Regions from separate parts of the Peribacillus sp. FSL E2-0159 genome, predicted to be linked through region 1. Evidence: riboswitches for the same ligand, from Rfam matches in the RefSeq annotation. Region 1 holds a riboswitch; the other holds the start of a gene.

Region 1 (6,011 bases):
TTGCAAGCAGCTATATACATCCCTTGGCAGGTTATATGACTGCTTGGAGCAATTGGTTTCAATGGGTAATCGTCGGAATGTCCGAAATCATTGCGGTTGGGTTGTATATGCAATATTGGTTCCCGGAATTACCTGCTTGGATACCAGGTGTGGTCGCCATGATCATCTTGGGGGCGGCAAATCTTATTTCGGTTAAATCCTTCGGGGAATTTGAATTTTGGTTTGCCCTTATAAAAATCATAACGATTATATTGATGATCATTGCCGGCCTTGGCCTTATCTTCTTTGGAATAGGGAATGGCGGGGATGCAATTGGATTATCGAATCTTTGGGCACATGGCGGCTTCTTTACGGGAGGCTGGAAAGGATTCTTCTTCGCGCTTTCCCTTGTCGTGGCTGCCTATCAAGGCGTTGAGCTTATCGGCATCACAGCCGGAGAAGCGAAAGATCCAACGAAGACCGTAACAAAAGCGATCCAATCAATCATATGGCGTATTTTAATTTTCTACATTGGTGCCATATTCGTCATCGTGACCGTCTTCCCTTGGGATCAACTGGATGACTTAGGCAGTCCATTTGTTTCAACCTTTGCCAAAATAGGTATCACTGCAGCGGCAGGCATCATTAATTTCGTCGTAATCACTGCAGCAATGTCTGGATGCAACAGTGGGATTTTCAGTGCAGGGCGTATGCTTTACACACTGGCATTGAATGGCCAAGCTCCGAAAATATTTGCAAAAGTATCTAAAAATGGAGTGCCGGCATATTGCACGATTGCAGTACTTTTAGGATTGGGTATCGGGGTTATCCTGAATTACCTTGCACCGCCGCAATTATTCCTTTATGTGTACAGTGCGAGTGTATTGCCCGGGATGATTCCATGGTTTGTCTTACTTATCAGTGAGCTTAAATTCAGAAAGGTGAATGCCGCTCAAATGGAGAAGCATCCGTTCAAAATGCCGTTGGCCCCTTACAGTAACTATGCGACAATTGCCTTTTTACTGATGGTGCTGGTCGGTATGTGGATTAATCCTAGTACAAGGATTTCCTTGGTTGTGGGGATCGTTTTCCTAGCCTTGGTTGTGGCAAGTTATTACATGCTGAAAATGGATAAACGAACACCATTGGATGTTAAATCCGATGATGAGATTTCCAGTTAAGAAGCCTCATGCCATTTCAATAATAAGATGAGTGATACGAGTTATTTACTTAAATATAATAGACACTAATTAAAGTTGTGCATAAATTGTGGACAAAGCAAAGAGAGATAAAGAGAGATCTTCTTCCCTCAGGCATTTTCCCAACTTGTGCATGACTTTTTTTTGAGGAAGAAAAGAACAGTTATTGTAGAAAAATGCTCAATAAAGGTATGGATGATTTCAAGGATTTCCTCTGTTAGATCCAATAAAATTTTAACTAACTGGTGCATTACCTCTATGTAAATGTTTGGATTTAATTGGAAATATGAACGGATTATTTTGCGCATATAAGCTCTTAAAGATTTTTAAGTATAATGTTAAAGGGAAAATGATTATATTGATGTAGCATGTGTTCTGGAAATCGAATGTTTGTTTTTTGACCTTAATTCACCTATTTTTTTCAAATTAAAATGAATATTGATAGGAAATTACGAAAAATAAATAAGGTTATATATGAAATATAAATATTTTTCAAGTATTGTGAAATTTAAAATAATCCTATATACTAAAAAAAAAGATATTTTCCTATATGTAACTGGCGCAACATGGAGAACCATGGGGGAGCATATAGAGTATAAGCCGCGCGCCTGGGCAAACACTTGATTTATAGATCAAGTGTTTTTTATTTTCCTAGGAAGAGGTGTAGGTAGAGATGAGTAAAATGCATAGAAAGATGGGGACTTTTGCTTTAACTATGACGGGTATTGGTTCTATTATCGGCTCAGGTTGGTTGTTCGGCGCATGGAAAGCAGCCCAGATTGCAGGACCAGCAGCTATTTTTTCTTGGATTATCGGTATGGTTGTAATTTTATTTATCGCATTATCTTACGCAGAGCTTGGGGCAATGTTTCCTGAAGCTGGAGGAATGGTTAAGTACCCTCAATATTCGCATGGCTCTTTTATTGGATTTTTAGCTGCGTGGGCAAATTGGATATCTATCGCTTCGACTATTACCGTTGAGGCAATTGCTTCAGTACAATATATGAGTACGTGGCCTTGGGAATGGGCCAGATGGACTCATTCTTTAGTTGATAACAATATCTTAACGAACAAAGGATTATTCATAGCTTCTTTACTACTATTGTTCTATTTCTTCGTCAACTATTGGACAGTTAACCTTTTTGCTAAGGCAAATTCATTTATTACTATTTTTAAATTAATTGTTCCAGGTGTAATGGCAGGATCGTTATTTTTTGCTGGATTTCATGGTGAAAACTTTACAAGTTCTCAAGGGATCGCACCATATGGTTGGGCAAGCGTTTTAACAGCAGTAGCTACTTCTGGTATCGTGTTTGCGTTTAATGGATTTCAAAGTCCCGTTAATATGGCAGGAGAAGCGAAGTCGCCGAATAAGTCTATACCTATTGCTGTAATTGGGTCTATTTTAATTGCAGGTTTTATATACGTTATATTACAAGTTGTGTTTATCGGTGCAGTTGATCCGTCTATGATCGTGAACGGATGGAGTCATCTGAATTTCAATTCACCTTTTGCTGATTTGGCAATTGCTCTTAGTCTTAATTGGTTAGCGATTGTATTGTATGTAGATGCGTTTGTATCACCGTCTGGTACAGGTGCTACTTATACAGCTACAACTTCGCGTATGCTTTATGGAATGCAGAAAAATGGGTACTTACCGAATATCTTTGGTACATTACATCCACTTTATGGTGTTCCTCGTCCAGCGATGTTATTAAACTTAGGAGTATGTTTTATCTTTTTATTTTTATTCCGCGGATGGGGCGTACTTGCTGAAGTGATTTCAGTTGCTACACTTATTTCGTACATCATGGGTCCAGTTGCATTGACAACATTAAGACGTACAGCTTCTCATTTTAATCGTCCATTCCACTTAAAAGGCGCTTCTATTATTGCTCCTTGTGGATTTGTTTTTGCCTCCCTTACTTTATACTGGGCGCGTTGGCCATTAACAGGAGAAGTCGTTTTCATCATTGCCATTGGACTTCCTATTTACTTTTATTATCAAGCTAAAAATAAATGGAATGGATTCAAAAAACAATTTTTATCAGGTGTTTGGATGCTGCTTTACTTAGGTTGTATGATTTTGATTTCTTATATTGGAAGTGAGAAGTTCGGCGGAAAAAATATTCTTACATTTGGCTGGGATATGGTGGTCATCGCATGTCTGGCACTTGGCTTCTATTGGTGGGGAGTTAAGAGCGGGATTAAAACTGAATACATGGCTGAGGCCGAAAAAATCAACAAAGAATTTATCAATAAATAGCTATTAGTGTAGACACAGCTATTTGAGTAAAAAGAAAACATGGTTGCTTTATGACCATGTTTTTTTATTTATTAAAAAGTGTTCGCAAATTGGAACACCTGACAATATTAATGAAAAATTTAAACTTTTACCACACGTTTATAGCGAATCTCGCTGAATGAGGGATTGGCAGGAAGTACAAACATTTCATCTCCCAAGTCTAGTCGTATCGGATGAGAGAAAATGTCTCCGTTATATACGAATGAGTGATATTCACCAAACTCACCACATGGACCAACATCCTCTGGTAATCTTCCATAAATTTTTGGTCCAGATCTCGTCGTAAAAAAGAAGGATCGAGCTTATCTAAACGAATGCTGACAATTTTCGCTTTATACCCTAAATTAATAAATTCCTGGACTAACTGTTTCGTGTTGATTCCCGCTAAAGGAAGGATTAGCTCATAATTATTAGACTCCACTAAATTCTTTTTGTATTGGATACAATCCTCCAAAAACAGATCTCCAAATGCAATTTTTGAAACACCTTGATCGCCAAAAAAATTCATGGCGTCAATAAGGCCTTTTTCAAAACCTTTTCCATCATATAAAGGATATTGAATTTTGTATAATGGAATTCCAATGGATGCTGCTTGAGCTTGGGTCTTTTTTTCGTCTTTGCGAGTAAATTGGTGGAATTCACGAGTAAATCATGAAAACTTGCGAGTTAAGTATGCTCTATCATATTGAAAAAAATTATATCCTACTTTTAAAGGTACGGATATTGGAGTAAAAGTATGAATTATATTATTTGAAACCCTTTCCCGCCTATAGAATGTGTCTTTTCCTAAAGATTTTTCATAGTATATATCATCTTCTCTGCATCATCGGAGAAAGGGGGTTATATTTTGGAAAGAACAAAGCTTACCGGGCGTATCGTAACACCAAATGATGCTGAGTATGAGCATGCCAGAATAAATAATAACTTGAGTTTTTCTAAATTCCCAAAGGTCATTGTGTTTTGTCAAAATTCCAAGGATGTGTTGAATTCACTGAAGTGGGCCCGGGAAAATCATACACCTTTCCGGGTTAGGAGCGGAAGGCATAGTTATGAAAATTTTTCATTAGTGAATGGCGGTCTAATTATTGATATTAGTGAAATGTACAATATCAAGGTCAATCGTGAAAAAATGATCGCAAAAATTGAAGCCGGAGCTGATTTAGGCCGAGTATATAATAAGCTATGGAACAATGGCACGACGATTCCGGCAGGGACCGAAAGCAGTGTTGGTCTTGTAGGTCTTACGCTCGGCGGTGGAATAGGTATGTTAACGAGGCGCTTTGGACTGACTTGTGACAACCTTCTTGAAATAGAAATGGTAAGGGCGTGTGGAAAGAAGGGCGCCAAACTCATTAAAGCAAATAGGAAAATTAATAGTGATTTATTTTGGGCAAGCTGCGGTGGAGGAGGGGGAAACTTCGGGATTATCACTTCTCTTACTTTCAGGGTACACCCCGTATCAAGGGTATCCGTTTTCTCAGTCACATGGGGGTGGGAAGATTTCGAAGCGGTGTTTGAAGCCTGGCAGGATTGGGCGCCTCAGGCTGATGAATGCTTAACTTCAGAAATAGAATTCAAGGCAAAGGAAGTAAACGAAATTATTGCTAAAGGTGAATTTGTGGGAACTTCACAAAGATTGAAGCAGCTTTTAAAGCCTTTGACAAAAACTGGTTCACCAATAAATGTCATGATAAAGGAAGTCCCATACATTGAAGCCGTAAGATTCTTTGATTATCCAAGTGGAAATCAACCGGCTCATCGAAAGAGGTCAGGATCTTTCATTGAAAAAGCTTTTCCACAGCAAGCAATCATGACCATGAAACATTTTTTGGGAAATGCTCCAAATGAAAATGCGGCCATTTGGCACCAATCCCTGGGAGGAGTGGCGGGCGTTAAAGATCCAAAGGAGACAGCTTTTTATTATCGCGCTGCCATCATCGCCCAGGAGTATCAGGCTACATGGACCAATCCAGAAGAAGAACGGCAAAATATTCGGTGGATCAAGGACCTGAAGCACGCTTTGTCACCATTTACTACCGGTGACTACGTAAATTGGCCGGATACACTCATTAAAGATTGGCCAACTGCATATTATGGAGGAAACTTTAAACGGCTTCGAGAAGTTAAAACTGCATATGACCCATTTAATACGTTTAAATTCCCTCAAAGCATCCCGCCTTATAATAGTTGGTTTTAAGAAAACAGTGACGTTCCCATTTTATAAGGTTTGATAAACTGTGAGTAACTAAAAGGCCTATTCCGCTTAAGGATATAGGCCTCTTAACATATAGCTTATATGACATTCTGTTCTTAATTTACTCCGTTTTTTGAGTTTGTGCTACACTGTATACTTGACTTACATATGATTGGGCTTGTGCGATTTCCGAAGCAGCTTGTTTAATTGCTTCCTGTGCCAAAGTTGGGTCCGACGAAGATTTTTCAATGGCTTGACTAAGTAAAGTTTGTGTAAGGGTAACGTTTGCTTTTGCTTGGTTTAATTGATTGACATCAATTTGTTGTTGAGGCAT
Region 2 (6,011 bases), 1.8 Mb from region 1:
TAGCATTGGTAACTTCACAGGGCACTGCTTCAGTTAGCTTTCCATTCCCATCCGTATGGGGTATCCACTCTTCAATAGCTGGCAGAACGATTCTTTGGGGCACACTTACCATTAACTCCATTACTGATAATAGGGTGGTCGGTACGGTTAATTTTCGTGGTACACCCATCCCGATTAATGGATTTTGGAATGAAAGCACCAAACAAATCGCATTTGATTCACCTTATGCCACATTCTCTGGCACCTTAACCATAATGGATGATCTCCAGATTAGGATTCGGCATTTCATTCTACAAGGACGTTTTCTTATGAAACCTCCCTCTCTACAAGCAGGTGAGTCTGGATCTTGGATTGCCACTACTGATATAGCTCTGAATGAATATCCTGTTAGTGGTAATGTCTATTCCGGGCAATTACCTCCTGTTGGAGCTTTTTTAACATCGAATATCCTTCATCAGCATCAGAATTTTTTGGGAAGAACAATTTAGGGTAATCCATTCTGTGTGGAATGGGTGTTTAACATAAGGAATCGTCTCTGTATGTCATAGGGGCGATTCTTTTACTTTTGATACGTCATCTTTTCAAATGTTTTAAATAAATTTTCCATCACATTAATACATTTTGATGATGCCTACATAACTTATTTACACTGCTACATAAAAAATAAGGCATATACTATCATTTTATTAATAATATTTTTTAAAGTTAGGATGGCAAAAAAATAAACCCTTTCCCAAAGGAAATGGCCATGCAATGAAGTGAACGGAAGCAAGGAGGCACACCAGTGACTCCATTGATTCAGGTTCGCAATAAGTTGGCTCCCATGCATCTTCTCTAGTGTTCAGCTGAACGCAATGCTTCCCTTGTTGGGGGTGCCTTCTGAATAAGGAAATGTACCTTTTTACCTATCTCACTAAGTAGATATATATATGAGATAGTGATTTTGGTAGATGAATTTTGAATCCATTAATTCAAAATGAGTACAGTTGGAATATAGATTGACAGCGTTTTCCCTGTACTTCATACTATTGTAGTAATAGAAGTGACAGAATATTTAGTAAATTAGGAGGGTGAAACTATGAAACCAGCAGTAATGACAATGGATTCACAATTATTAGCAGATGTAATTAGGGAAAATAATTGTACAAGTTTAATAAACGCAATCGCAGAAAAGGATTTTCAAGTGCCTCAAATGCTTGATGTATTAGTATTTGAGGATAAATGGGAGGATGACATATGACTAAGCTCAGAATCCTTTTAACCATTCCAATTTTGCTATATGGAATTTACATATTTGTTGCCATTCAAAACGATAAGAATATTCCACTTTATTTGCATCTTCTATTCGCAATCTACTTGATGCTGTTTGTACATTATGAAGAAAAAACGGAGGTGAAACCATGACAGATTTTTATCTTGGAGAATTTCGATATAACCCGTGCCAGGCTGAGTTCGTTGTAGACCCTAGGTTCTCGACACGTGAGTCACGTTTAATATGATCACCACAATAAGTGGCTTTTTTTGTTCAAAAATAATTAATAAATCCTAAAAAAAGCCCCAACTCCTTAAAGGAATTGAGGCTTTCACTATTTATCATCTCAATTAGATAATACGAGTTGTAACGATGCCTTCGATTTGTTTGATTTTTTCTTCCAAGCCAGGAATGATATCGCCGTTTACTTCACCGTCAATGTCGATGATCGTATATGCATATCCCCCACGGCTTCTGTTAACCATGTCAGCGATGTTCAGATTAAATCCAGATACGGCCAGTGTGATTTGCCCAACCATGTTCGGAACGTTTTCGTGGAAAGTTGCCACACGACGGTTTCCTGTATAAGGAAGGGAAGTGTTTGGGAAATTCACAGAGTTCTTGATGTTCCCTGTTTCTAAAAAGGTCTTCAACTGACGAGCTGCCATGATGGCACAGTTTTCCTCTGATTCTAGTGTAGAGGCACCAAGATGCGGAATTGGAACGACATTTTTCATTTTCAACACGTTTTCATTCGGGAAGTCAGTAATGAACTTGCCTACTTTTCCGCTTTCAAGTGCAGCTTGCATATCATCTTCATTCACTAGCTCACCGCGTGAGAAATTCAAGATATGAACGCCCGGCTTCATGATGCTGAATGTTTCTTGGTTAAACATTCCTCTTGTGTCGTCAGTTAATGGAACGTGTACTGTAATATAATCAGATTCTGCAAACAATTCTTCAATCGTCATGGCGCGCTGTACATTGCGGGACAAGTTCCAAGCTGTATCAACAGAGATGAACGGGTCAAACCCAATGACATCCATGTCCAAATCCAGGGCATCATTCGCTACAAGTGCACCGATCGCACCTAAACCGATTACGCCAAGAGTTTTCCCCTTGATTTCTTTACCAACGAATTGTTTCTTTCCTGCTTCAACAAGCTTTGGAATTTGTTCTCCTTCGCCTTCAAGCGTTTTTGTCCAAGCCACACCTGCAAAAAGGTTACGAGATGAAGCCATTAATGACGTCAGCACCATTTCTTTTACAGCGTTTGCGTTAGCACCAGGTGTATTGAAAACGACAATTCCTTGATCGGTGCATTTGTCGACCGGAATATTATTGACTCCAGCCCCTGCCCTTGCGATTGCTTTTAATTGATCGCCGAATTCCATAGTATGCATGTTAAAGCTGCGAAGAACGATCGCATCAGGGTTTTCACTGTCATTGTCGACCTTAAAATCGCCTTTATTGAATACATTCAGCCCGCTTTCGGCAATATTATTTAACGCTTTGATCGTTTTGACTTTTTCTAAAAGTAATGTGCTCATTTTGTTTGCTCCTCTTTTGATTATGATAGTTTTGAAATTTCAAAATACTGACAAGATTTTTTAAGCCCATGAAAATCTGCATACTTTAATCCTTCACTATCTGTTAATATACAGAAAGAGGCAAGGGATAAAATCCCTTACCTCTGCCCAGGCGAACGGCTACGACACTATGTGTTCCCTCACGGTTATCCGTGTTTCGCCAGTTGCACATAGTCTTTTTCATTTATTTTATTCTATCAAACTATTCAGCAATCTTCAATATCATTTTCTTTTTTTTTGCTGAAGCCACAACTTACCAGAAATATCGACGAATTCAATTGTTTTATCTCCGAAAATTGGAATATATCGACGAAATCTATAGTTTTATCTCCGATATTAGATATATATCGACGAAATCTATAGTTTTATCTCCGATATTAGATATATATCGACGATTTCTATAGTTTTATCTCCGATATTAGATATATATCGACGATTTCTATAGTTTTATCTCCGATATTAGATATATATCGACGATTTCTATAGTTTTATCTCCGAAAAAATTGGGAGTTTCATTAAACAAAGTATAGACAATAGTATCATATATAGTTAATTATTAACAATTAAGCTATTATGGATAATATTAGTAAAAATAGAGCGTATAGCAAACTTAAAAAAGGAGGAACTAATATGCTAATAAGAGAGGCAACGGTGGCTGATGCTGAAGGGATAGCGATAGTCCATGTGGATTGCTGGCGAACTACTTATAAAGATATAATGCCGAGGGATTTTTTAGACAATCTGTCATATGAGAAAAGGAAAGACCTATGGAAAAAGAATATATCTGGTGAAGGAAATTATATTTATGTTGCAGAAAATAACGAAGGAAAAATAGTAGGATTTATCAGTGGAGGGAAAAGGGAAACGAATCAAGTTGAGGATTCGGGTGATTTAACTGCGATATATATTCTCGAAAACTTTCAAAGAATGGGCTTAGGTAAGAAACTCATCACGAAGTTATTTTTAAAATTCGAAGAACTGGGATTTAAGACAATTTTCGTTGAGGTGCTTGAGGATAATAAATCTCGATACTTCTATGAGGCATTTGGGGCAGAATTGCTTAAAACCGAAAAAATCAAAATGGCTGGCGCTGAATTGAATCTATTAGTTTATTCGTGGAAAGACATTAGCCCAGTATTGTTATGAATGAACTTCAGGTAAGATCGCTAACTTAGCACTTCAAAAAAAGACACAGTCCTTCGTGAAGGATTGTGTCTTGCTTTTGATTTAATTTTGATTAAATCCGCTTTCGTCCATGTAAAATACTTCCCAGGAATGTCCGTCGATATCCAGAAAACTCCAACCGTACATGAAACCATGATCAATGGCTTCATTAAAAGGCTTTCCGCCAACATCCAGTGCCCTATTCACGATCTCATCGACTTCTTCCTTACTTTTAACGGACAGGGCGACGATGGCTTCCGTACTCGCTGCAGCATCCGGGATTTCCTTCTTGGTAAACGTTTTAAAGTAATCTTCCACCAATAACATGACATATATGGACTCGCTGATAACCATGCATGTGGCATTTTCATTGGTCATTTGCTCGTTAAACTCAAAGCCGACCTTTGTGAAAAATTCTACTGAGGCATCCAAATCTTTAACAGGTAAGTTTACAAAGATCTTTTCTGCTTGAACTCCCATCCAATTCACCCTCACTTGATTTATTTGTTCACTCACCTTCTATTCGCTGCATTTTTCTATTTTCCTGCTTGCAGCAGTCATTGCATTCAAATTGAACAGATACAACCTTAGCCACTGGGAACATCCATAATTCACCTACTTAAAAGTGAATTTCAAATATTAAACAGGATAATTCAATTTTAAAACAACCTGAGCGTTTACCTTATGAAATTTTCAAGGAGTATTTGCCTCTTCCCTTGTTGCTTCAACATTGGATGGTGGTAGCATTTGCGCATAAAAATTAGCAGACTGCCGCCCTTTTGCATTCGTATACCAGATGTTCAATTTGGGTTTCATAACTAAAACACATCTTTTCTTTTTTGAAATAATAACTTTATAATTCCATGTTTTACTAAAATTAAATAATTATTTCAAGGAGGTAAGCTTATGAAAAATAGTATTAAAACATAAAGTATCCGGAACATTTTCTTTACTGGTTTTGATTTCAGTTATTTTACCAGGATTCAGCCCAATTATTTCGTTCTCCGATAGCTAACCAAACGCTCGAAGCACCACCTATTATGCAAGTAGAGCAATCCACGTTTTACAATCGTAGCACAGGTCAAAAATAGATGGGAAACGACAATATTACCCTATGGGATAGGTGGTTCATAGATGGTTACCATTCAAACATATATATCAAAAAATAGTTATGATGTAATTGTTAATAAACATTTATTAGCTAACGGAGATTTTATCCCAATTCATCACTCAAGCGCTAAGCAACTGGGAAATCAACAGTTATTTACTTCAAGAGGAACTTCCTTATACGGCACAGTCATTATATCTTATCAAGATCAATTTCTCACGAGCTTTTATGATTGGGATGATGTTGATAGTATTTGGCTTTCAATTTTACAGGCAATGTATGATTGTTTAAATACCGGTGTTGGCAGTGGGGGCTTTTCAGAACGATCTATGGATTGGCGAATGAAAAGGCTAACGGAAAAAAATCCTGCTATATCATTTACATGGAACCATGGTTTCGCTAGCAAGGAATGGAATGATATTCCTAAGATATCCACACTAAGATTCCCTGAAAATGTGCTATTGAATCGTTTAATAGAAAAGGGAACTAAGTTCTTAAAATTTAGAAATGCTCTATATGATAGCGGTCCAAGACAAAATATTAACCAGTTAATTAACGATCTTCAATCTTTTAGTAGTGATTTGGGGTATGTGCACTTGGAATAGTTCACTGTGCTAAGTGAAGCTGAAGTCTTGCAGCTGTATGTGATGGGTTTATAGTAAAAACATCCTTGCCAGCATTCGCCAGCAAGGACTGTTTTTCTTGTTTAGAAGTTTCTAATATAGAAGGCACTTGACGTTTTATTTTACTTCAAATAAATACTCATAATCTCCGTTTCTTTAATATTTGCTTGGGTACTATTTGTTTTTTCTAGTTTTTCAACTAGCTCGCCATTCGTGATAACAATCGGAGTTACGATGCTTGGAGCTTTGGATTTTAGAAAATCGATATCAAATGT

The links. Region 1 has a riboswitch for ZMP and ZTP ahead of NYE63_RS03415 (APC family permease). Riboswitches for the same ligand answer to the same signal wherever they lie in the genome.
Region 2: another riboswitch for ZMP and ZTP. It lies ahead of NYE63_RS22970 (phosphoglycerate dehydrogenase); the one in region 1 lies ahead of NYE63_RS03415 (APC family permease).

The regions. Positions count from the first base shown of each region.
Region 1 covers NZ_CP152053.1:696,355-702,365, forward strand. Annotated here, with positions in the region: gene NYE63_RS03410 (amino acid permease) at 1-1,160, shown strand, start outside; ZMP/ZTP riboswitch at 1,721-1,799, shown strand; gene NYE63_RS03415 (APC family permease) at 1,852-3,444, shown strand; partial or broken gene NYE63_RS03420 (hypothetical protein) at 3,644-4,087, opposite strand; gene NYE63_RS03425 (FAD-binding oxidoreductase) at 4,331-5,680, shown strand; gene NYE63_RS03430 (hypothetical protein) at 5,799-6,011, opposite strand.
Region 2 covers NZ_CP152053.1:4,706,087-4,712,097, forward strand. Annotated here, with positions in the region: gene NYE63_RS22955 (hypothetical protein) at 6-488, shown strand; gene NYE63_RS22960 (hypothetical protein) at 1,079-1,240, shown strand; gene NYE63_RS22965 (hypothetical protein) at 1,237-1,404, shown strand; gene NYE63_RS22970 (phosphoglycerate dehydrogenase) at 1,603-2,802, opposite strand; ZMP/ZTP riboswitch at 2,941-3,019, opposite strand; gene NYE63_RS22975 (GNAT family N-acetyltransferase) at 3,472-3,987, shown strand; gene NYE63_RS22980 (VOC family protein) at 4,069-4,485, opposite strand; gene NYE63_RS22985 (hypothetical protein) at 5,140-5,718, shown strand; gene NYE63_RS22990 (PTS glucose transporter subunit IIA) at 5,859-6,011, opposite strand, start outside.